One region of the Virgibacillus sp. CM-4 genome, then DNA from elsewhere that is predicted to be linked to it. Evidence: riboswitches for the same ligand, from Rfam matches in the RefSeq annotation. Region 1 holds a riboswitch; each other region holds the start of a gene.
The links. Region 1 has a riboswitch for S-adenosylmethionine ahead of metK (methionine adenosyltransferase). Riboswitches for the same ligand answer to the same signal wherever they lie in the genome.
Positions count from the first base shown of each region.

Region 2: another riboswitch for S-adenosylmethionine. It lies ahead of M948_RS38460 (methionine biosynthesis PLP-dependent protein); the one in region 1 lies ahead of metK (methionine adenosyltransferase).
Region 3: another riboswitch for S-adenosylmethionine. It lies ahead of M948_RS42720 (YezD family protein); the one in region 1 lies ahead of metK (methionine adenosyltransferase).

Region 1 is NZ_AUQA01000002.1:8,922-17,452, forward strand. Features, by position in the region: gene metK (methionine adenosyltransferase) at 50-1,252, opposite strand; SAM riboswitch class I at 1,388-1,495, opposite strand; gene pckA (phosphoenolpyruvate carboxykinase (ATP)) at 1,761-3,347, shown strand; gene M948_RS23930 (ABC transporter substrate-binding protein) at 3,522-4,517, shown strand; gene M948_RS23935 (ABC transporter ATP-binding protein) at 4,523-5,332, shown strand; gene M948_RS23940 (ABC transporter permease) at 5,319-6,128, shown strand; gene ytkD (RNA deprotection pyrophosphohydrolase) at 6,212-6,679, opposite strand; gene M948_RS23950 (hypothetical protein) at 6,706-7,236, opposite strand; gene M948_RS23955 (hydrolase) at 7,415-7,738, opposite strand; gene M948_RS23960 (ABC transporter ATP-binding protein) at 7,832-8,531, opposite strand, start outside.
Region 2 is NZ_AUQA01000006.1:1,036,235-1,044,765, forward strand. Features, by position in the region: gene M948_RS38450 (hypothetical protein) at 1-450, shown strand, start outside; gene M948_RS38455 (copper homeostasis protein CutC) at 651-1,361, opposite strand; SAM riboswitch class I at 1,515-1,614, shown strand; gene M948_RS38460 (methionine biosynthesis PLP-dependent protein) at 1,701-2,813, shown strand; gene M948_RS38465 (anthranilate synthase component II) at 2,870-3,490, shown strand; gene pabB (aminodeoxychorismate synthase component I) at 3,526-5,277, shown strand; gene M948_RS38475 (ZIP family metal transporter) at 5,546-6,364, opposite strand; gene M948_RS38480 (catalase) at 6,610-8,190, shown strand; gene M948_RS38485 (sulfite exporter TauE/SafE family protein) at 8,224-8,531, opposite strand, start outside.
Region 3 is NZ_AUQA01000002.1:304,618-313,148, reverse strand. Features, by position in the region: gene M948_RS25400 (bifunctional homocysteine S-methyltransferase/methylenetetrahydrofolate reductase) at 1-623, opposite strand, end outside; gene M948_RS42720 (YezD family protein) at 800-970, opposite strand; SAM riboswitch class I at 1,066-1,184, opposite strand; gene M948_RS25395 (glycoside hydrolase family 13 protein) at 1,281-3,059, opposite strand; gene M948_RS25390 (sugar ABC transporter substrate-binding protein) at 3,311-4,591, shown strand; gene M948_RS25385 (carbohydrate ABC transporter permease) at 4,684-5,979, shown strand; gene M948_RS25380 (sugar ABC transporter permease) at 5,985-6,827, shown strand; gene M948_RS25375 (LacI family DNA-binding transcriptional regulator) at 6,945-7,976, shown strand; gene M948_RS25370 (N-acetylglucosamine kinase) at 8,043-8,531, opposite strand, start outside.

The DNA.
Region 1 (8,531 bases):
TTCCCCAGCTTGAAATGAGAAAACTCTTTTGTCATTCTTCTATCATTTTTTAAAATTGTTTTAAAAGCGCGTTTAATTCATCAACTTTGTCGGTTTTTTCCCACGGGAATTGGATATCGGTTCTGCCGAAATGACCATATGCTGCAGTATTCTTAAAGATTGGTTTTTGTAGATCAAGCATACGAATTATACCAGCTGGACGTAAATCAAATAGTTTTCTTACAGCTTTTACTAGTTTTTCTTCATCGACTACTCCTGATCCAAATGTATTAATCGAAATTGAGACAGGCTCTGCCACACCAATCGCATATGCTAATTGTACTTCACATGATTTCGCTAAACCCGCTGCAACAATATTCTTAGCAACATACCTAGCTGCATAAGCGGCAGATCGGTCTACTTTGGTGGAATCTTTACCACTAAATGCTCCTCCACCGTGCCGTGCATATCCCCCATACGTATCTACAATAATTTTACGCCCTGTTAAACCTGCATCTCCTTGTGGTCCACCAATCACAAAACGACCAGTAGGATTAATAAAGTACTTTGTCTTATCATCAAGCAGTTTCTTTGGTACAACAGGCCGAATGACATGTTCAATTAAATCTTTTTCAATTTGTTCTGTTGTCAGATCTTGGTGATGTTGTGTAGAGATTACAATTGTATCAATTCTTACCGGCTCATCCGCCTCATCATATTCAATGGTCACCTGAGTTTTCCCATCCGGTCGTAAATAATCTAATGTTTTATCTTTTCTAACATCAGCTAAGCGCTTAGCTAACTTATGTGCTAACGAAATCGGTAAAGGCATTAACTCTTCGGTTTCATCGCAAGCAAAACCAAACATCAATCCTTGATCTCCGGCGCCAATAGCTGCAATTTCTTCATCACTCATCGTTCCTTGACGCGCCTCTAAAGCAGTATCTACACCTCCTGCAATATCTGGCGATTGTTCATCAATTGCAGTTAACACAGCACAGGTATCGGCATCAAATCCAAATTTTGCTCGAGTATACCCTATTTCTTTAATGGTTTTCCTTACTATTGCAGGAATATCAACATATGTTGTTGTCGTGATTTCTCCAGCTACAAGTACTAGCCCAGTCGTCACGGTCGTTTCACATGCAACACGTGCATAAGGATCTGTTTTTAATATTTCGTCTAATATTGCATCTGAAATTTGGTCAGATATTTTATCAGGATGGCCTTCTGTTACAGATTCAGAAGTAAATAAACGACGATTAGCAGCCATGTTGCTAAATCCTCCTTTTACATATCAGTTACGGAACTCTATTTATCAATTATGCTCATTCAGTATTAAAGGTTCTAAAGAAAACAAAAAAAACCCTTCCTACTATACATGAGGAAAGGATTGTCCCGCCTTTCGCTCTTATTGTTCAAGGAGATGTTCCTTGCATCAGATTAGCACCTTTTCACCATTGTGATGGTTGCTGGGTTTCATCGGGTCTGTCCCTCCACCAACTCTGAATAAGAGAGTATCCGTTCGAAGTTTAGCTTATCGAAAGAAAACGTTTGTGTCAACTACTTTCGTCGTATTGTCTATCGATTTTTACTTATAATAAAAGGAAAAGAAGTAATTTGCTGTCATGATTCAACATTATAGGATAATTGAATAAAATTATTATATATTTAGTATGGACTATTTTTATTAATGTGTTATACTAATAAACATATTCAACATGATAAGGTCGTTTAGGTTTCGACGTTGATACAATCTTACTAAAAGGCAGGTAGTTAATATGAAAATGGTGGAAAAACCTTTGGTTAATGAATTATATACCCATAATCATTTACAAACCAACTTAACAGTACCACAACTTATTGAACGTATTTTAGATAGAGAAGAAGGGATGCTTACAGCAACTGGTGCTGTTCAAGCTACAACAGGTAAGTATACAGGACGCTCTCCTAGGGATAAATTTATTGTAAGTGATGAAGTGAGTGAAAAGAATGTTGATTGGGGTACAGTTAATCAGTCTATCGAAGAACAAGTTTTTGACAAATTGTATCGCAAAGTAATTAATTATTTACAAGACAAAAAAGAGCTTTTTCAGTTCAAAGGATTTGCCGGTGCAGATCATGATTATCGGCTTCCAATACAAGTAATCAATGAATATGCATGGCATAATTTATTCGCCCGACAACTTTTTATAACCCCGACAGCTGAAGAATTATTAAATCATCAACCTGCGTTTACAGTAGTTTCAGCTCCTACTTTTAAAGCAAACCCTGAGCAAGACGGAACAAATTCAGAAGCTTTTATTTTCGTTTCTTTTAAAAAAAGGGTTATTCTAATTGGTGGAACCGAATACGCAGGAGAAATTAAGAAATCCATTTTCTCCGTCATGAATTATCTGCTTCCCCAACAAAATGTGTTATCTATGCATTGTTCTGCCAATGTAGGTAAAGAAGGAGACGTTGCTTTATTCTTTGGATTATCTGGCACAGGAAAAACAACGTTATCAGCTGATCCATATCGTCGTTTAATTGGTGATGATGAACATGGCTGGGGTCCAAACGGTGTATTCAATATTGAGGGTGGCTGTTATGCGAAATGTATCAATTTATCTAAAGAAAAAGAACCGCAAATATTTGATGCCATTCGTTTTGGTTCCGTTTTAGAAAATGTCATTGTTGATAAAGCCCGAATTCCGAATTACAATGACACATCATTAACTGAAAACACAAGAGCAGCATACCCAATTGAGAATATTGATAACATTGCCATCCCTAGCATGGCTGGCCATCCGAATACGATTATCTTTCTAACTGCTGATGCATCTGGTACCTTGCCGCCAATCAGTAAGCTAACAAAAGAACAAGCAATGTATCATTTTCTTAGCGGTTACACGAGCAAACTTGCTGGTACTGAAAGAGGCGTTACTGAGCCGCAAGCAACGTTTTCAGCTTGTTTTGGCTCTCCATTTTTACCATTAGTTCCATCTACGTATGCAAGAATGTTAGGAGAAAAAATAGATGCATATCAATCAAATGTCTTCCTAGTGAATACTGGTTGGACTGGAGGATCGTATGGTGTTGGAAAACGAATGAAACTTTCCTATACACGAGCAATGATACATGCTGCGTTAGAAGGCGAATTAAATTCTGTTGAGACAACCAAAGACAGTATTTTTGGTTTGGAAATTCCCATGCAAGTACCGGGAGTACCCGATGAAGTATTAATTCCAATAAATACGTGGAAAGACAAAGCGGCCTACAAAGAGGCTGCGCAATCTTTGGCTATGAAATTCCATAAAAATTTTGAGAAGTTCACGGAAGCAAGTAGCGATATTGTGCAAGCAGGTCCAATGTATCAAGGAAAGTAATTGTTTCCTCATCCCAAAAAGGATTTATTATATATGAGTGAAAAGTGTTCAGCTATAGATTGCTGATGACCGATCTCTGAAATGAGATCGGTTTTTTTATATAGGCATTCACACATTTTCACAACTCCTCATAAACTGTGTTGACATACAAATATTTAGAAGGAGTCGTGCAACATGAAGAAGATAAAACGTATAATGCTCCTTTCCTGTGGGTTCCTACTTTTTCTAACAGCATGTAATAACCAGGAGGAAACTACAATAAAATTAGCCGAAGTAACACGTTCGCTATTTTATGCTCCGCAATATGTAGCTTTAGAGAAAGGGTTCTTTAAAGAGGCAGGTCTTAATGTGGAATTACAAACAACTTGGGGTGGAGATAAAACAATGACGGCATTATTATCTGATGGAGCAGATGTAGCTTTAGTAGGCTCTGAAACTTCCATCTATGTTTATGCTCAAGATTCGAAGGACTATGCTGTTAATTTTGCCCAATTAACACAAACTGACGGAACCTTTTTAGTAGCCAAAGAACCAAAACCCAATTTCACTTGGGAGGATATTAAAGGAACCACTTTTCTCGGTCAACGCAAAGGCGGAATGCCCCAAATGGTTGGTGAATTCGTTTTAAAGCAACATGATATTAATCCTCAAACTGACCTCGATCTACAACAGAATATAGAATTTGCTAATATACCTGGTGCATTCGTATCTGGAGATGCAGAATATGTGCAATTATTTGAACCTACTGCAAGTACATTCGAAAAAGAAGGGAAAGGACATATCGTGGCTTCATTTGGAGAAGAATCAGGGCATGTCCCATACACTGTTTTTATGGCAAAACAGAGCTTTTTAAAAGAAAATGATGCAGAAATTGAGAAATTTACGAAAGCAGTTTATAAAGCGCAACAGTGGGTTGAAGCACATAGCGCTAAAGAGATTGCTCAAGTTATACAGCCTTACTTCGAAGACACGGATGTAGAAATGCTTGCTGCTTCTATTGATCGTTATAAAAGTCAAGGGTCATTTGCTACAGACCCGATATTAGATGAGTCAGAATGGAGTAACCTAAAAGATATTATGCAAGAAGCTGGTGAACTGCCTGCAGATGTACCTTATACAGATCTTGTGAATACAAAGATCGCTGAAGAAGTTATTGGTAATAAGGAGTGAGCAATATGTCATTTCTAACCTTAGAAAATGTCTCCCATCATTATTTTTCAAAAGCAAACTTCACCAAAGCATTAGACGATATATCTTTCTCTATTCAAGAAGGTGAATTTGTCGCATTATTGGGTCCTAGTGGTTGTGGTAAATCGACGATCTTATCAATTATTGCAGGAATTATAAAACAAACACAAGGCAAAATACGCTTACAAGAGAAACCGATTGATTTGACAACAGCCAATATCGGCTACATGTTGCAACAAGACTACTTATTTCCATGGAAAACCATCATTGACAATGTTTTACTTGGCCCTAAAATCGCAAACAATGTTACAGAAAACACCAAAGAAAAAGCAACAGCCTTATTAAATGAAGTAGGTTTACCTAATATAGCATCCGCTTACCCAAGCTCTCTTTCTGGAGGGATGCGGCAACGTGTAGCATTAGTAAGAACATTAATTAATGATCCAAAACTGTTACTTCTTGATGAGCCATTCTCAGCATTGGATTATCAAACAAAGCTAAAATTAGAACAATTGGTAGCAAACTTATTGGCAACCTATCATAAAACCGCTGTGCTTGTAACGCATGATATTGGTGAAGCAATAGCGATGAGTGATCGAATTTTTGTTATGGATGCTAATCCAGGAGTTATTTCAAAAATCTTTGAGGTTCCGATTGAAATAAGAAATGAAGCCCCTTTACTTGTGCGTAAACACCCAAAATATCAAATTTTGTTTGATAAAGTATGGGAAGAATTAGATAAAAAAGAGCAATTACCAAACGAAGAGGTGGTGTCTACGAATCATGAAGCGAAATAATGATCAGCAGCTCTTCCAAGCTTATTTACAACATGTAAAACGCGAGAATAGAATTGTATATATATGGCAAATTAGTATACTTATTACGTTTATTCTTCTATGGGAGGTTGCCAGTCGCTTCTATTGGATTGATCCATTATTATTTAGTTCGCCAACAACCATCTTTCAAGTAGTTATAAACAAATTAAGTGATGGATCCATGTTAAATCATCTCCAAGTAACCCTACTCGAAACCATCGCCGGTTTTCTCCTTGGTACAATTTTTGGGATTGTATTAGCTATTTCCTTATGGACTTCTAAACGCTTTTCAAGCGTAATGGATCCGTATTTAGTTATTATGAATGCAATGCCAAAAGTTGCTTTAGGGCCGATAATCATTGTAGCTATGGGGCCTGGGTATATCTCCATCATCACAATGGGAGCTATTATTTCAGTGATCATTACAGCATTGGTTGTATATTCAGCGTTCAATGAAGTTGATCCAAATTATGAAAAAGTATTAAAGAGTTTAGGAGCGAGCAAAGGGCAAATTTTTAAAAATGCTATTTTCCCAGCTACCTTACCGGCAATGATATCAACATTAAAAGTAAATGTTGGATTATCTTGGGTTGGCGTAGTTGTCGGTGAATTTCTTGTATCAAAACAAGGGCTTGGTTATTTAATTATTTATGGATTTCAAGTATTTGATTTTTCATTAGTTATGGCTAGTTTAGTATTAATCGCCATTTTTGCTGCCATCATGTATAAAATCGTAGAACGCATCGAAGTCTGGCTTATTAAGCACTCCACCTCCTAATTAATTCGCGAAAAAAATCGCCTTATCGGTGAAAGTACTTCAGTGATCACTCGTACATTGAAGTTTCACACAATAAGGCGATTTTAAAAATGTTTGTAAATATATTGAATACAGTGTTCTAATACATCATCTTTCATAATAAAACTATAACCATTTTGATGTTTTACATTTAACGGAATATTATCTACGATAACCGGACCATCTGTTTCAAAATACGAATCCTGAGGTTCTAATGCATGTATGGAAGCAAAGTAGACATTTTTAATTACGTTTTCTCTTTTGCCTGCAACAAAATATTGTCCAATATACGTTAAGGTATCGATTAGCCCTCCTGTTTCTTCTTTAACTTCTCGTATGGCAGCTTGTTCTGGGGTTTCCCCCTTTTCCACTTTACCTCCTGGAAATTCCAACCCTCTGTCTTTATGCTTCGTTAACAACCAATTATCTTGATATTTGCAAACGACCCATACGTGCATCGGATTTACTGAAAAAGGTAAATAGTCGAAGGATAATTTAATTTCATTATTGTAGTAATCTTTGAATGTGTACATATGTTCAACGCCTTTTACTTCATATATTAGCTATGTTTGATATTAGTTATTTTCCAGCTTCCCTGAAAAGTAAATTCAATTTCAATGATATAATTACCGTATAGGTTGTTCTTATTTTCTTGTACGACGGTTACTTGCTGATCATTTTTTTGAATCATACGATATTCCTCTTCATCCGAAAACCATGGCGGAGTACTTGTTGGCATCATAAATAGACCTTTTTGGCCTTCTTTGTAATAATAGTCTACATAAGGTTTAGCAGCATCCCTAGTAGCTATATTATGAAATGCACGTAAGAGTTCTTCTTTCGTCCCAAATGCTTCTACCTGGTACTCGGAATCAGTTTCTTGGACAAGCAAGTCCATGAATTGATTCGTACGTTTAATTATTGTATCATGACTTAACGTTTCTTTCGATTTTTCTTCATTCTTGTCCGGTGTTTCATTTATATTGGCATTAGCAGAAACATGCTCGTCTATAATAAAACTAATGAAGAAAATGGTCATGATGCTCATTACGAATACACCAGCATGTTTTAATAGTTGAACTCTTTTCACAGTAAAGCCCTCCTTATATGAATATGTATAATCTACCAATTACAATTCTATTCCTGTTCCATTCCAAATATAAACCTATTTTTGATATTAGACTGCATATTCGGGGCTAAACTGTAACTCTTTCCTTTATAAAAACAGATAAGGGATAAGATGCGAGAGCATGTTATCCCTTTCTTTCTTATAGTGGTCTATCTCCTAAGATCCCCATACTTTCAATATGGGATTTTGCTTGTTCATCACCTAGTTGATACACCATACGATAAGCTTCCATCAATTCATTATCAAATTCATCATTTGATGGATCATTATGATACGGAACAACTGGGATATGTGCACGAAAAAATGTCCGAATACCAGAAGCATCAGCCTCATTAAATTTTTCCCTCAATAAAACGATCTCATCATCGGTTGCGTGTATAACAAAATCCTCATTATTGTCGTATTTTAGTTTCGAAATCTCACCTGTTCCCATATTAACATAGTATTTCTTTTTCTCCATCATTCACACCTCCTACTACTAATGTTCCTTAAAAACGAGGGAATGATGTACTCAAAAAGAAAAACTCGCCATAACTGACGAGTATCTTTAATAATATTAATTTGCAGCGTTAACAGTATTTCTGCCATTAGCAAAAATACAACGACCTTTTCCATGAGGTATGCACATTGGTGTACCAAACCTCGGATCAAACGTCACATCACACATCATTTCAAATACATGATGTACTAAATTACAGGTAATAATTTCTTCAGGCTTTCCTTGTGCAAAAATTTGCTTATCCTTAATTGCAATAATATGATGTGCATATCTACAAGCTAAGTTTAAATCGTGAAGAACCATTACAATGGTTCGCCCTTCTTTTTCATTTAAGTCAAACAAAAGATCAAGTACCTCAATCTGATGCGTCATATCTAAGTATGTCGTCGGTTCATCTAGCAGAATAAGATCAGTATCTTGAGCAAGTGTCATTGCAATCCATGCTCGTTGTCGTTGACCACCTGATAAGGAGTCAACGGGACGATCCTTCAGAGCTATCATATTCGTTGATTCTAAAGCATGGTTTACAGCGTTTTCATCCTCATCCGACCATTGCTTTAAAAAACCTCGATAGGGATGTCTACCTTGTTTAACAAGCTCATGAACCGTTAAACCTTCAGGGCTGATAGGGCTTTGTGGTAGAATAGCCATCTTTTTGGCAACATCTTTAGTACCCATTTTAGCAATGGCTTCACCGTCTAACACAACATTACCCTTTTTCGGTTTTAATAATCGTGCTAACGACCGTAGCAATGTT
Region 2 (8,531 bases), on a different contig from region 1:
CAAGACTATAATAACTTGGCAACAGATCAAATATTAAAAGATATACTTGTAATGCAATCCTCTGTGTTATACAATCATGTGCTAGTTATGTTAGCTTTAATTAACCCTTACCAAACGCAACTAGTGGAACTGCCCCCTTTACCAAGTGAAGCCGATGTTATTTCTCAAAAATTACATGCTATGTCGCCCACAGCTTTGAATGAAACGAATCAATGGATCGCTATGGAATCACATACTTCTGCTAAAAACATGTCAAATACAAATTATTTGTCTGCATTAATGATGAAAAATGATAATGTACGACATATACATGTCCAGATGGCGCTACAGCAACTTACCATTCAGGATAACTATGAAGAATACATGAGACAGATGGGGTGGTCGTTCTTCCCAGTAGCTTCGTTTGAAGAACAGCTCAAATCCTATAACTACTTCCTACAATTATTTTAGAAGTAAACGGGAGAGAAAAAGCATCTAGCTAAAAAATCGACTGTACCTTGTTCGTAAAATCAAAGCAAATAAAATAGGCATGACTCCTATGAACACCAAGAACCCGAGGATCCTTCACCTTAGCAGCAGATGTTCCACGAAGTACATGGCCTATTTCCGATATATAGAATAGAATGTTTATTCCGCTTTAATAATTAATTTTAGTTCCTCTCTTGTTTATATGAACTATTTAATACATTAACAACTTTTTTAAAGTTTAACGGATCAAATGAATGCTTGAAATCTCCCTTTATTCTTAAAGACCTGCCAAAATGATATTGACCTGCTTGTACTTGCTTATGAATAGGTTCCAGATTAGAAGGTGTCAAGCCTCCCCCTGGCATGATTTCAGGACCTTGTAATTGGTTTGCAAGGTTAACTAATGATTCCAAATTATTTTGACCGGCTTGGCAATTTTCCTTTCCACCAGATGTTAAAATTCTTTTTACATGTTGTTTATATTGGGTTAATGTGTAATAGGCGTTCACTTGATCTTCGACTTCATCAAATGCACGATGAAAGGTAATATCTATATTCGGTGCTGCTTGTATTATTTGATCTAGAATTGCAGTATTGATTTTATAATCAGCTGTTACAGCCCCAAACACGATTCTTAATCCCCCTAGTTTAGCAAGCTGTCTTATATCTTCGATGATAATCTCTAAATCAGAAGAGGTATAATTAAAATGATAGCTATGCGGGCGGATCATAATTTGAACTGGAATAGATACGTTCTTTAGTACGTGTTTGATTGTACCATAACTGGGTGTCAAACCACCTTCACTTATAGCTGTTACGAGTTCTAATCGATTAGCACCAAAATTTTCAGCATGTATTGCTTCCTCACCGTTTTGAACAATCACTTCTAACATCAATCTCTCCAACCTTTTCTAAGTATATTTGAAAAATAGCAATCCCTTTTCCTCTGTTATCTTATCATGATTCTTATTCCTAATAAATGCTACAAGCAACCTTGACAATTGCATTAAACCCATGTAATCTATTTTCAACAATTATATACTGTATTCTTATCCAGAGAGGTGGAGGGACTGGCCCTTTGAAGCCTCGGCAGCAGACTTTTAGTACTGTGCCAATTCCAGATGCAGCATAGCATAAAGATAAGAAGAGTTAAATCTATTGTACTGCAAAAACCCTCTTCTTAATCCGTGAGAAGAGGGTTTTTATTTGTTGAAATGAAGGGATGATTATACATGAAAAAAAGAAGTATAGAAACGGAGTTAGTACAATTGGGGAACAAAAGCGACGAAAAAACAGGAGCAGTAAATCCTCCGCTTTACCTATCTACAGCATACCAGCATCAAGGTCTAGGTCAATCAACAGGTTATGATTATACAAGAACAAAAAACCCTACTCGATCCTTACTGGAAGAAGGCATAGCAAACTTAGAATCAGGTGATCATGGTTACGCCTGTAGTTCTGGTATGGCTGCAATTCAATTAGTATTTTCATTGTTTCGTGCTGGTGATGAATTACTAGTATTGGATGATGTTTACGGCGGAACTTATCGGTTGTTACAGCATTATGCAGAAGCTTACGATATTAAAACAACGTATACAAATTTAAAAGATGATACGGAAACTAAACAACGGATTTCACAAAAGACGAAAGCAATTTTTATCGAAACACCCACTAACCCTCTAATGCAAGAAATGGACATCGCGCATATTGCAAAAGTTGCACAACAATTCAACTTATTATTCATTGTTGATAATACTTTTTATACGCCATTATTACAACGTCCTCTTGAGCTAGGAGCGGATATTGTTATTCATAGTGCAACCAAGTATATTGGAGGGCATAACGATGTGTTAGCTGGTTTAGTGATCGCAAAAGGGAAAGACCTATGTGAAAAACTCGCTAATTTCCATAATGCCTCAGGGGCAGTACTATCCCCTTTCGATTCTTGGTTACTGATAAGGGGGTTAAAAACATTAGCTTTACGTATTGAAAAACAGGAATCAAATGCCAAAGCAATGGTTTCCTTTTTAGAAGAACATCCAATGATTAATGATGTCTTATACCCTGGAAAAGGTGGTATGTTATCCTTCCGGCTTCACAATAGTGCGTGGGTTGATCACTTCTTGCAACAGCTTCAATTAATTATATTCGCGGAAAGTTTAGGAGGAGTAGAAAGCTTTATTACATACCCTGCGACCCAAACCCATGCAGATATTCCAAAAGAAGAACGGATAAAACGAGGTATTGACGATCGCCTATTGCGTTTTTCTGTTGGTATTGAACAAGCAGACGAACTTATTGAAGATTTGCAGCAAGCACTTTATGCTGTACAAGCTTATGCGTAATTAGCTAAATCTGCTATAATACCTTTAAAGTAGTAAATAAGAGAGTAGGAACAACTATGATTCTCGTCATCGATAATTATGACTCATTTACATTTAACCTTGTTCAATATGTAAAACAACTTGATCATCAAGTAAAAGTTATACGAAATGATGCCATTACAATAGAAGAGATTAGACAATTACAGCCTTCAGCAATTCTCCTTTCACCTGGACCAGGAACACCAGATAATGCAGGGATTTGTTTAGACCTTGTACATTTTTTACATCAAGAGATCCCGATTATCGGGATTTGCTTAGGTCATCAAATTATTGCGCAAGCTTTTGGAGCAGCGATTCAAAAAGCGCAGCAACCGATGCACGGAAAGGTATCAGAGCTTTATCATGATAATCAAGGGATATTTACAAATTTAAATAATCCGCTTCGGGTTACTAGATACCATTCATTAATTGTCAATGATATCTCCCTCCCTAATTGTTTTGATATCAGTGCTACAACAATGGATGGTGAAATCATGGCTATTCGGCATAAACAATATTCGATTGAAGGCATACAAGCTCATCCAGAATCTATTCTGTCTGATCAAGGCTTATTATTATTGCAAAATTTTTTCGTAACGCATTCGCAAACATCCACATATCTGTCAGAAAAAATTGTTGCTAATACCTTGCAACCCTGATATAAACATAGATTGTATAAAAAGGAAGATACTACATGCAACCAAATAAAACCCAACCGTTCCTATTATTTGATTTTTTAACCGATTCCAGTAAGAAACATCCTTTACTATTCAAAGACCCAATAGCCATTATTGAAACTTCTACAGATACAGAGGTTATGTCTGCTTTACAATCTGTCCAAGCATATGTAGACGCTGGATATTATGCAGCTGGTTATCTTTCCTATGAAGCAGCACCTGCATTTGAATCAGCATTTCATGTGCATCAAACGTATAACATGCCATTGTTATGGTTTGGAATATTTAATAAACCTGTAGAGCAACCTGTAATAGAGACAGGAAATTACTTTATCGACGAATGGCAACCGACTACATCCGTTGAGGAATACCAAACTAACATAACCAAAATTAAAAACCATATTGAAGATGGGGGAACATATCAAGTAAACTATACCATCCGCTTAAAGAGTAACTTCTATGGTGATTCACTTGGCTACTATCAGCAGTTGAAACAAGCACAATCTGCCAATTACTCCGCATATTTAAACATTGGTTCGCATTCCATTTTATCTTCTTCACCAGAACTATTCTTTCATTTAAAGGATGGAAAAATCACAACAAAACCAATGAAGGGAACGATCAGAAGAGGGAGATCGCAGAAAGAAGATGCTGAACTAGCAAATTGGCTTCATCATTCTGAGAAAAATCGTGCAGAAAATGTAATGATCGTAGACTTACTGCGTAATGATCTAGGTGCCATTGCTAAACCTGGAAGTGTACAGGTACCACAGTTATTTACCATTGAACGGTACCCAACTGTTCTGCAAATGACCTCAACTGTTACTGCTATGGTAGAAGATGATATTGATATTGTTCCTATTTTCCAAGCGTTATTTCCATGTGGATCCATTACCGGAGCTCCAAAGATTAATACAACTAAAATAATTCATGACGTAGAATCCTCTTCACGAGATGTTTATTGTGGCACGATTGGTTATATTACCCCGGAGAAAGAAGCTGTATTTAATGTACCAATTCGTACTGTGCTAATAGATAATTCAACTGGGGATGCTACATATGGTGTCGGTGGTGGAATTACTTGGGATTCTAATTCAGAAGATGAATATGAAGAAACACTTACAAAAGCTCTTTTCTTGCAAAAACAAGAATCTACGTTTGAATTACTTGAGACGATAAAATTATCGAATGGAACGTTCTTTTTATTAGATTATCATTTAGCTCGGATTCAATCCTCCGCTGCCTATTTTAACTTTACACTTGATATCAATGAATTAACCCAACAATTACAAAATATTGCTCAGACACATCTAAATGGAAGCTATAAAATACGCGTGCGCGTATCAAAAAACGGAGCCATCCTAATTGAAAACCAAATATTTTCACAAGACCATTCGAATCTAATAACATATGCAACTTTAGCAGATTCTCCTATTAATAATCAGGATATTTTCTATTATCATAAAACGACGAATCGTTCGATGTACCATGACTTTTTATCCAAACAACCTCAGGTATCTGACGTTTTATTATGGAATGATCAGAGAGAATTAACTGAATTTACAATTGGAAATTTAGTAGTTGAAATGAAAGGTATGTTTTATACCCCTCCTATTGAGTGTGGATTATTAGCGGGGACGTTTCGACAGAAGCTATTGGATGAAGGAGTAATAAAAGAGAAAGTGCTTCACTTGGAGGAACTGTCACAAATAAGCAACATATGGATGATTAATAGTGTCAGGCAATGGGTTCCAGTTCAGATGATATAAAAATGTCTGGAAAGAATAGCTCTAACCTGTTAAATAATACGGCATGCTTTCTATGGGCTAGGTAGTAGTAGTAATTAACGCTTTTTGTTTCCGCAGCAGCAGTTCATGTACTATGCTTCATGGCCAATGCTTCCCTTTCCTTGAGGTAATCACCACCATAAAAAAACAATAATAATCCAAACTACTATCCGAATATAACTATGTATATGCAGATAATCGTTTGGATTATTATTTAGCTAAATTACTGTGTTGTCTCTCTTTTATGTCCCTATCCAAGTGCGACATCTAGTATCATCATGATGGTAAACCCGACCATTAAACTCATAGATGCAAGATCTTTATTACCTTCTTCTTGTGATCCTGGAATAACTTCTTCAGCAACAACAAATATCATCGCACCCGCAGCAAAACTTAATGCATATGGTAATAATGGCTGAATAAATGTAACTGCAACAGCTCCAATAATACCGGCTATTGGTTCTACCATACCGGAAAACTGCCCATACATAAAACTTTTTCGTCGAGACATTCCTTCTCTCCGCAGTGGCATTGATACCGCAAGCCCTTCAGGAAAGTTTTGTATCCCAATACCAATAGCTAATGCGATTGCTCCCGCCATGGTAGAAGTAGACAAATCTTGTGCAATTGCACCAAAGGCAACACCTACCGCTAATCCTTCTGGGATATTATGTAATGTTATTGCTAAAACTAACAAAGTACTACGTTTCTTCCTTGTTGCATGTATTCCTTCCGCTTCTTTCATTGGAGATGTCGGATGCAGATGCGGCAGTATCTTATCAATTCCCCACAGAAATATGCCACCAAGCATAAACCCAACAGCAGCTGGGATCCACGGTACTGTCCCGCTCTCTTCTGCCATATCCAATGCTGGAGAAAGCAGTGACCAAAAACTTGCTGCTATCATGACACCGCCAGCGAATCCAAGCATACTATCTAATAATCGTTGATTAAAATTTTTTGTTGTAAAAACCAAAGCAGCACCAAGTGCAGTCATTCCCCAAGTGAATAGCGTTGCAACAGCTGCCTGTGCCACTGGATGCAAAGATAAGAAATATTCCACTATCATCTACGCTCCTTTTTCAATACCCATTATATGCTATTAATTATTACCATTTAACCTTTTTCGGTTACAAACATAGCTTACTCCTAGTAACAAGTAATTTTCAAGTGGATGAACGCAATTTCTAGAAACTTGATTCATGATATGCTAACTGTTACCTTCCTATTGTTTGTCCATACATAATTAAATTGAGATCTACATAAATAATACCGTATGGCACGAAGTTCAAACAGATACATGGAGGTAACGGTATGCATGAACATCATGAAGAAACACCTCAAACACAAGCTGAGAGAAATAACTCGAATCATACATCGCCTAACGCAAAAATCTGGATCAATGAAACAGCTTCAGCTCACGCTGAAGAAAAATCAAGCGGACAAAAAATACCTGGCAATAAAAAAACAGAAAACCGTAAAACAACTCCTCAACAACCACTACTGAAGCAAACCAAGAAAAATGAATCAGCAGATAATCGGGATCACTTAAAGTGGGCAGAAGATATACCTGCCGAATTACATTCACAAACCGTCGGTAAACAGGGACCTGTCTTAGAACAAGATAATATTTTACATGAAACATTGGAATCATTTGTGCACGAAAAAATTATCGAAAGACCAGTACATGTTAAAGGATTTGGAGCATTTGGTTATTTTGAAACGATGCATCCTATGTCTGCGTATACCAAGCTGCCATTCTTACAAAAATCAGGGATAAAAGTTCCAGTTGCTGTTCGATTTTCGCTTGCTGTAAGCACAAAAGGTACACCAGATACATCCCGTAATGTACGCGGATTTTCCACAAAGTTTTATACAGATGAAGGTATATTTGATTTAATCTGTAATCACATTCCTGTATTCTCTGTACGAGATGCTATCCGTTTCCCAGAATCCATCAAGGCTTTCTTACCCTCCCCTAAAAATAATCTCATCGATCCTGAAAGATTCTGGAGTTTCGTCGCGAGAGCTCCTGAATCCATACATTTTGTTGTACGAATCTATTCTGATGCAGGAACAGTGAAAAGCTTTCGTCATATACCTGGTCATAGCGTAAATACGTACGTATGGAGAAATGCCCAGGGAGTTCGTCGTTTCTTGAAATACCATTGGATTCCTTTTGAGGGAGTAGAGTATATAAATAGCCAGGAAGCAACAAAATTAGCTGGAGAAAAACCAGATATTGCTGGAGAAGATTTGTACAATACGCTCGCTGCCGGGAAGACCGTTCAATATGGATTATACGTTCAACTTATGGATCCTGATGACACTGCTAACCTCAGCTTTGATCCACTAGATGATACCAAGGTTTGGAATGAACAAGAATACCCATTACTACCTATTGGAAAAATGGTCTTAAATCGTAATCCAGATAATTATATGGAACAAGTGGAAAAAATTTCTTTTTCTCCTTCCAATCTCCTAGAAGGAGCAGAATTATCGGATGATAAAATGTTACAAGGACGCGCTAATATCTATTGGGACTCGCAACGTAGACGAATTGGACCTAACTTCCGAGATGTACCGGTCAATCATCAGAAGGATTGGTGGCCAGGCAATCTTATTACAAGTGGCAAGGGAAGATATGTAGAGGGGAAACTCGTAAGGTCGGATATTCTGAAGCAAGATGATTTTTCTCAAGCTGGTGATTATTATCAATCGCTTTCTGCAATACAGCAAGAGCATTTAGTAAACAATTTGGCTGCTGATCTTGCTGGTATATCTTTTTCTACTAGAAGAATTGTTTTGAACTATCTATCTAAAGCTTCTCCTGAATTAGAAAATCGAGTGAATAGACAAATACACATGCAATCAAAAAGGCCCTTTGAAGAATAAAGGGTCTTTCCAATAATAAATAGATTGATAGTTTCACAGTAAAATATCCAACCAAATCTTAATTGCTGTTCCTAAAATCAGCAATGCAAGGAACCATTGCAATAATTTTGTATTTACTTTTTTCCCAAGATTAGCTCCTAATGGGGAAGCAATTAAACTTGCAACAATCATAATAATCGCTGGTATAAATAAAACCTGACCGGTTAATAGTTTTCCTGTTGTTGCTCCTATCGATGAAATGAATGTGACAGCTAGTGAAGTTGCTATTGTCATCCGAGTTGGTATTTTAAGCACAAGGAGCATAATTGGAACCAAAATAAAGGCGCCAGCAGCACCAACAA
Region 3 (8,531 bases), 300 kb from region 1:
ATATGAAATGGGCCAAGTCGACAGTTAATCCCCACGATATCCGCGCCAGTATTCTCTAATCGCTTTAGTGCATCGGGTAGAAGTATCCCATTTTGTAAGATACCAGGTTCGTGCATTGATACATTTGCAATAATTGGAAGATTTGTTTCGTCTCTTGCAATCTCTAAAACAGTAATTAATTCTTCAAGATCATAATAGGTCTCTAAGATAAGTCCATCTACACCTTCTAATAATTGGCAGTACAACTGTTCTCGAAAACTTCTTTTGATTTCATCTGTTGTGGCTTGCAGCGTTTGTGTGCCGTGAATACCACCGATAGTGCCAAGAACAAAAGTTTCTTCATTTGCAGCTTGTTTCGCAATTTTTATGGCTTCGGTATTTATCTTTTTTACTTGATCTTCAAGAGCATATCTTGCGAGCTTCATATAGTTTGCCCCATATGTATTAGTTTGAATAAGATCAGCACCTGCATGAATGTAAGATTCATGAATATGTGCAATTTGTTCTTGATGAGAAAGATTTAATGCTTCAAAACAATGATCGACCCCATAGGAATAAAGTAAAGTTCCCATTGCACCATCGCCGATTAAGATTCGTTTATCTAATTCGGCTAACAAGTCCATGTTACGTCTCCTTTCCATATGAAAGTTAAAAAAAGGCATCCAAATTAATAAAGGAAATACAAATACCTTAATTTCAATGGATGCCTTTAGTCGTCTAATTAGCATGTTAATCGTTTATTCGGTTTCCCTTGTAAATAATCTTTAACTGTGCTTTTGGTGTTCCAATAAGCACGTCGTTACCCGTTTACATGTTTTTTTCGTTTTGATTGTAACGGGTACCGTTTCTTTTCCGTTGTGTCAATCTGCGTAATTTCTCCTTCATGTATCGTAATTGCTAATGATCCGAATTCAATCTTCTCTAGAGCTTCAGTAATGTCATTGATTTTCTTGTCGTCGATTCGAGCCATCCCATTCCTCCTTTAATTTGTTAACATTACCTATCAAGTAAAAAAGTAAAAACCTCTTTCGATTGAAAGAGGTTTGATTATTGTTTACTAAACAATTCCCATCTTTCAAACAAGTTTCGTTTGCTGGATTTAGCACCTTTACTCGGAATAACAAATAGAGTATGGTTGCCGCAGGATCAATGGACCAGTTTCCTCCCCTGACTCTTGATAGGTTAATATGAAATTTTGATTGTACTCATTATCTTAGAAACGAATGTGGCTGTCAAGATAATTTTCGAAATTCCCAAAAAAGTATTTTTTTAATTTAAGTTTATACAATTTCAAAAATACGGAAATGAAGAGGGGGTACCGTAATTGAAGTTGGTAATTCATCAATTCTATATTTCCTTGCTTGCTGGTTTTGAATATGCCATTCAGTTAGATATTTACAACTGCTTATACGTAGGATATCTCTAGTTATGTTTGCCTCTTTTTCACCCGCATTAAGAAAGAAGACGAGCCGATGATGTCCGTCGTTTTTCTCATATACAATGGTGTTGCTTGCATCATTCGATTGGAGAAATTGAATGTCACTATGGTTACCAAAAAGTGGATTTGTCTTGCGTAAATGAATAAGAGACTGGACAAATCGATACAGTTCTTGTTTTTGCTGGTTAGGGTTCCACTGCATACATGCACGACACCCTGGATCTGTATCACCAGCCATTCCTATTTCATCACCATAATAAATACAAGGTGTTCCAACAAAGGATAATTGAAAAAGGTACAATAGCTTTACACGGGCTTCATTGTCATTTGCTAAAGTTAAGATGCGTGGGGTATCATGACTATCCAATAGATTAAAAGCGACTTCATTCACATTTTGTGGATACATATGTAAAACACTAGTGATGGTCTCGGTGAATGTAGCAGCATTCATGTTTTGTTTAGCAAAAAAGTCAATCGCTCCATTAGTAAATGGGTAATTCATAACGGCATCAAACTGGTCACCGTGTAGCCATGGCATAGAGTCATGCCAGATTTCACCTAGAATATAAACATCTGATTTCACTTCTTTGACGGCTTGTCGAAACATTCTCCAGAAATGGTGATCCACTTCATTTGCAACATCTAATCGCCAGCCATCGATATCAAATGTTTCTACCCAATATGTTGCGACCTTTAATAAATAGTCTCTGACTTCCTTATTCTTCGTATTTAATTTAGGCATTGTAGGCACAAATGCAAATGTATCGTAATTCGGACGTGGTTTGGTTACTATAGGGAAATTCCAAATATGAAACCAATCTTTATAGATAGACACTTCTTGATTTTTCAACACATCTTGAAAAGGTGGGAAATAATATCCACTATGATTAAAGACAGCATCTAGCATTACTTTGATTCCTCGTTGATGGCATTCTTGGACAAATAGACGAAATGTAGCTTTATCTCCAAATTGTGGATCAATTTCCATGTAATCGATCGTATCGTATTTATGATTGGAATATGCCTTGAAGATAGGGGTTAGGTATATCCCATTGATTCCTAAATCGACAAGGTAATCGAGGTGTTGAATAATTCCTTCCAAGTCTCCCCCAAAGAAATTAGTAGGTGTTGGATCTGCAGAGCCCCATGGTAAACTGCCTTTTGGATTTAACTGTTCATTACCATTAGCAAATCGTTCAGGAAATAGTTGGTACCATACCGTATCTTTCACCCAATCTGGTGCATTAAATACATCAATGGAGCTTAAGTAAGGAAAACAAAAATAATTAGCAATATCCGAGGGGAGACTTGCAAATATTCCACCTTCACTATAAATACAAGATTCGTGTTCATTCGAGCAAATAAACGCATAGCGCATTCTACGATAATTCGGTTTCACAGCAATAAACCAATAGTCATGTAAGCTTGTTGTACCGGTTTTTTTCATGTGTTTTGACACGCTCTGCCACTGATTATCTATCCAATCATAAGGATCACCAAATACAAGTTCCACCATTTCTAGATCATTTTTTTTGGTCCGTAGTACTAAATGAAGGGTCTCATTATCATAGGCATACGCAAAATTATCTTTTGGACGATGATAGATTGCTTCTTTATTCATTTTTTACCTCCCTCTGTACAATCGTTTGCGCTAAATACTAATTAATTTTTAAATACATTACCAATGTTTATAATTATCATAGCATTAATGCTATGATAATGTAAGCGTTTTATTAGTTATTAATTAAATAATTAGAAGTTTCTAAAATGGAGTTGTAATTTTTAGGGGAATATGTATAATAAAGTTATAATGAATGCGCAAACGTTTTCATTATTTATGCAGTTCTCTATTAAATCATGGGAGGGGTACAAGTGAAAAAGAGCTTGATTTATTCATTAACAATGGTATTGGTAGCTGTGATTTTAATTGCATGTGGTCCAGATAATACCGAACCAAAAGAAAATTCTACCAATGAAGGGAAAGCAGCAGGGGATGAAATGCCGGAGAAGCCAGATTCTCTTAAACTTTGGGTAAATGCCGAGGAAAAGCAGCAAGAAGCAGTTCAACAAATTACAAATAAATACACAGAGGAAACCGGGATTAAGGTAGATATGGTTCCTGTGGATATGCTGGAACAAGTGGAAAAGCTTGATGTGGAAGGACCTGCAGGGAATGGTCCAGACATTATTTTTCAACCACATGATCGAATTGGTGATCTAGTACTTAGAGGATTAGTAGATCCAGTTAACTTTGGAAATAAAGAAAGCGGTTACACTGATACCGCACTGCAAGCAGTTCAATTTGAAGATGAATATTGGGGATATCCTGCCGTCATTGAAACGTATGCGATGTATTATAATAAATCGTTAGTAGAAAAAACTCCGGAAACGATACAAGATGTTATGTCAATTGCAGAGAGAGATACAGATACAAGCAAAGACCAATTTGGATTTTTAATGGAAGCAGCTAATTTTTATTTTGTTTATCCTTTCTTTTCTGGGAATGGAGCATATGTGTTTGCAAATGAAGATGGAAACTATGATATTTCAGATATTGGATTAGCTAATGAAGGTTCTGTAGAGGGTGGTCAACTTGTTCAGAAATGGTTCGATAACAACTATATTCCTCAAGATTTAACTCCAGATATTATGAATGGATTATTTCAAGAAGGAAAAGTGTCAACGGTTATCAATGGGCCTTGGATGGTAAGAGAATACTCGGAGGCGCTAGGCAACGACCTCGGTGCAGTTCCATTACCTATTTTGGACAATGGAGAAAACCCGAAATCATTTGTAGGAGTTAAATCATATATGTTGTCGTATTACTCAGACAACAAAGAGTGGGCTGAGCATTTAATGGCATATATTACAAACTATGAAAACTCTATGACATATTACGATATTGCTGGGGAAATTCCAGCCCGTGATGATGCAATGGAGGATCCAGCTATTGCGGAGGATCCGATCTTTTCTGCATTTGCAGAACAAACAAAGTTTGGAGAGCCAATGCCAAGTGTTCCTGCAATGCAGCAAGTTTGGGATCCGATCAACGATGCATTAAATTTTATTTCTAAAGGAGAACCAGTGAAAGATGTCCTTGATGAAGCTGTTGAAACCATTCAGGGTCAAATAGACGCTTCTGGAGCAAATTAGGAACAATCTATGGGGAGATAACTCACCATAAATGTTTCACTTGATCATTTTAGAATGATCAAGTGATTCGGGAAATATAGGAGGATACTGGAATGGCAACAAATCATAATAGTGGCAGTGCCTGGATAAAAAAACCTCGTAATATTGCTACGATTTTATCAATTATTCCAGGATTAGGACAATTTTATAATCGTCGTTTTTTGAAAGGTATTAGCTTATTGATTGTGACGGTTTCATTCTTAATTACAACATGGAACTATATTGATATTGGAATATGGGGATTATTCACACTAGGAACTATTCCGCGTGACCATCATTCGATTCAATTACTTATACAAGGGTTAATTTCACTCATCATTTTAGGGTTTGGTATTGCAATCTATCTTTATAATTTGAAAGATGCTAGATCAGATGCAATTGCTAGGGAGAATCATAGATCAAATCCAACTTTAATTCAAGGTATGGCTGCCTTTTATAACAATGGTTTTCCATATTTTATGATTCTGCCTGGTTTATTGATGCTTTTATTTATCGTAGTTGTACCTTTAATGTTTATGCTAGCTTTGGCATTTACTGATTACAATCAATACAATGCTCCACCACGTCATTTATTGAGCTGGGTTGGGTTGAATAACTTTGTAGATTTAGCTAATGTGGGTATTTGGAAAGATACATTTTTGAGCGTATTTACTTGGACTGTAGTTTGGACAGTAGTGGCAACGTCTTTTCAAATTATTTTAGGATTGTTTCTAGCATTATTAGTTAATGATAAACGAATTAAATTTAAACGAACGATTCGGACTATTTTAATTCTACCATGGGCGGTACCAGCATTTGTATCGATTTTAATCTTTTCTGCTTTATTTAATCCTACTTTTGGTGCAATTAATCGAGATATACTAAGTCAATTTGAAACCATGATTCCTTGGCTTTCCGATCCATTTTGGGCAAAGGTAGCATTGATTATGATTCAAACCTGGCTTGGATTTCCATTTGTATTTGCCTTATTTACTGGTGTGCTCCAAAGTGTGCCACAAGATATGTATGAGGCAGCTGATGTTGATGGGGGAAGCCGTTTGCAGAAGTTCCGTCATATTACATTACCACATGTGTTATTTGCAACAGCACCATTATTAATTATGCAATATGCAGGGAACTTCAATAACTTTAACATCATTTATTTATTTAATGAAGGGAACCCCGCTGTGCGTGGGCAAAATGCAGGTGGGACAGATATTCTAATTTCTTGGGTTTATAAACTTACATTTGAGACAAATAATTACAATATGGCTGCTGCAATTACAATCATTATGGGGATTATTATTTCTGTATTTGCGTTTTTCCAGTTTAGAAAAACAGCATCCTTTAAAGAGGAGGGACGTTACTAATGGCTATGTCACAAAAGAAAAAATCGAAAATTGAGGTAACGTTCATTTACTTGTTTTTTCTTATTATGTTCATAATTATTGGTTATCCTTTATTTTGGGCGTTAATGATGAGTCTGAATCCAGGCTCTAATATGTTGGTAACCGATCTATTTCCTGAATCTCCAACACTAGAACATTATAAATGGTTATTTATGGATCCAAACAGTGATTATGTTATTTGGTACCAAAACAGTCTATATGTTGCATTAGTTAATGCGGGTGGATCAGTTATCATTACTTCGTTAATTGCATATGCATTTTCTCGGTATAAATTCATTGGTAGAAAATATGGCTTATATATGTTTTTACTGTTACAGATGTTCCCTGCTTTAATGGGAATGGTAGCACTTTATATTTTGTTGAACACGATTGGGTTAACGGATTCGTTATATGGACTTATGCTAATTTATCTAGGAGGGCAAATACCTTTTAATGCGTGGCTAGTGAAAGGGTATTTCGATACGATTCCTAAAGAACTTGATGAAGCTGCAAAAATGGATGGAGCTGGGCATTTAAGGGTATTTTGGACGATTATGTTACCTCTTGCTAAGCCTATTTTGGCAGTAGTGGCTTTGTTTAATTTTATGGCACCTTTTATGGACTTTTTATTGCCACGTATCGTGTTAACTAGTCCAGAAAAATATACATTGGCTTTAGGTTTATATAATTTTATCAATGATCAATTTTCCACTAATTTTACCCGCTTTGCTGCTGGGTCAATACTAATAGCTATACCAATTGCGCTTGTATTTTTACTTTTACAGCGATATTTAATCTCTGGGCTTACATCAGGGGCAACCAAGGGATAGTTTAAAATTCATCCACAATATGTATTTAGTTTGTTATAATAAATGAACAAACAAGCTAGAATCTTATTAAAACATTATCTTAGGAAAACCTACCGGAGACAGAGGGTGAAAAACGCAGTGGTAACAATAAAAGATGTAGCAAAGGCAACGGGGGTATCACCTTCTACTGTTTCTAGAGTCATTGCAGATAACCCGAGAATTAGCCCAGATACAAAGAAGAAGGTTCGAAAGGTTATGAAGGATTTGGGATACCATCCCAACGTAAACGCTAGGAACTTAGTTGCAAAGTCAACAAAGGCAATCGGTGTAGTATTGCCTTCATCAGCAGATAAGTCATTGCAAAATCCGTTTTTTCCAGAAGTACTTCGGGGAATTGGATCGATTACTCACCAATTACAATATTCGATGACACTTTCTAGCGGAGGCACAGAAAGTGAAATATTTACGGAAGTGGAAAGAATGGTTTATGGCAGTTATGTAGATGGGATTATCTTACTTTATTCACGTGTTAATGATCGAATTGTGAATTTTCTACGGGAGAAAGATTTTCCGTTTGTTATTGTCGGCAAGCCGTATGATCATTTGAATGAGATTACCCATGTGGATAACGATAACTTTACTGCCGGTAAGGACATTACTTCCTGTTTAATTCAACAAGGTCATGAAAGGATTGCCTTTATCGGTGGATCAAGGGATTTGTTTGTTACAATGGATCGGGAAGCAGGATATGAAGCAGCCTTAAAAGAAGCTGGAATAGCCGCGGACAAAGCTTACCGTATTCATACTGAGTTCCTCAAGTCTGGAGGAAGGGAAGCAGTTGAGCAATTGCTAGCTCTCAAAGTGAGACCAACGGGAATTGTTGTAACGGATGATTTGATGAGCCTTGGAGTACTTAGTACCTTAGAAGAACTTGGTGTAGATGTCCCTGCAGATATATCTTTGGTTAGTTTTAATAATGTGTATTTATCAGAAATTACGAGTCCGTCACTGACAACTGTAGATATTCAAATCTATCAATTGGGTGCTCAGTCGGCTAAAGCATTAATTGAAAAAACGCAGACAAAAGATGAGCCAGCTAAACGGATTATTATACCACACCAAATTGTCCACCGTGATTCCGTTGCAACAAGCAACGGTGCTGGAACATGAGTTGAAGTTTTCCGAAGCGAATAATAAGACCGGAGGAAATCAACGTTTTCATATGATTTCCTCCGGTTATTTATTTGATTGAAAGTTTTGTAGACGATTCATTGAATCGGTGGATATATTCATATCCTCACTCAAATATGCTCCAATCACAGATCCACATACTGGGGGAAGTTTAGGTGTGATAACGGTTATACCCGAAACAATTTTGTTTAATTCCTGTTTGATTAATGTTGGAAATATACTGTTTTGGAATACACCGCCACATACTACAACATTTATTTGTTCTCCTACTGAAAATAGCCGTTTATGAAGAAGGTGAATGTTTCTAGCAATTTCCCAAGCAGCGTCATCTATAATAATTGAAGCAGCCTTATCTCCAGATTGATATGCTTGAAAAACAAGCCTGCATACAGATGCAATCGAACGCTTAGGATCGGCATTATGATAAATCTGATCAATTAAATCACGTCCAGTATCCACATGAAAATAATCATAAAGCATCTTTAAAAGCATTGTTTCATTTATCTTACCATCTAGATAATGCAATGCAGCAGC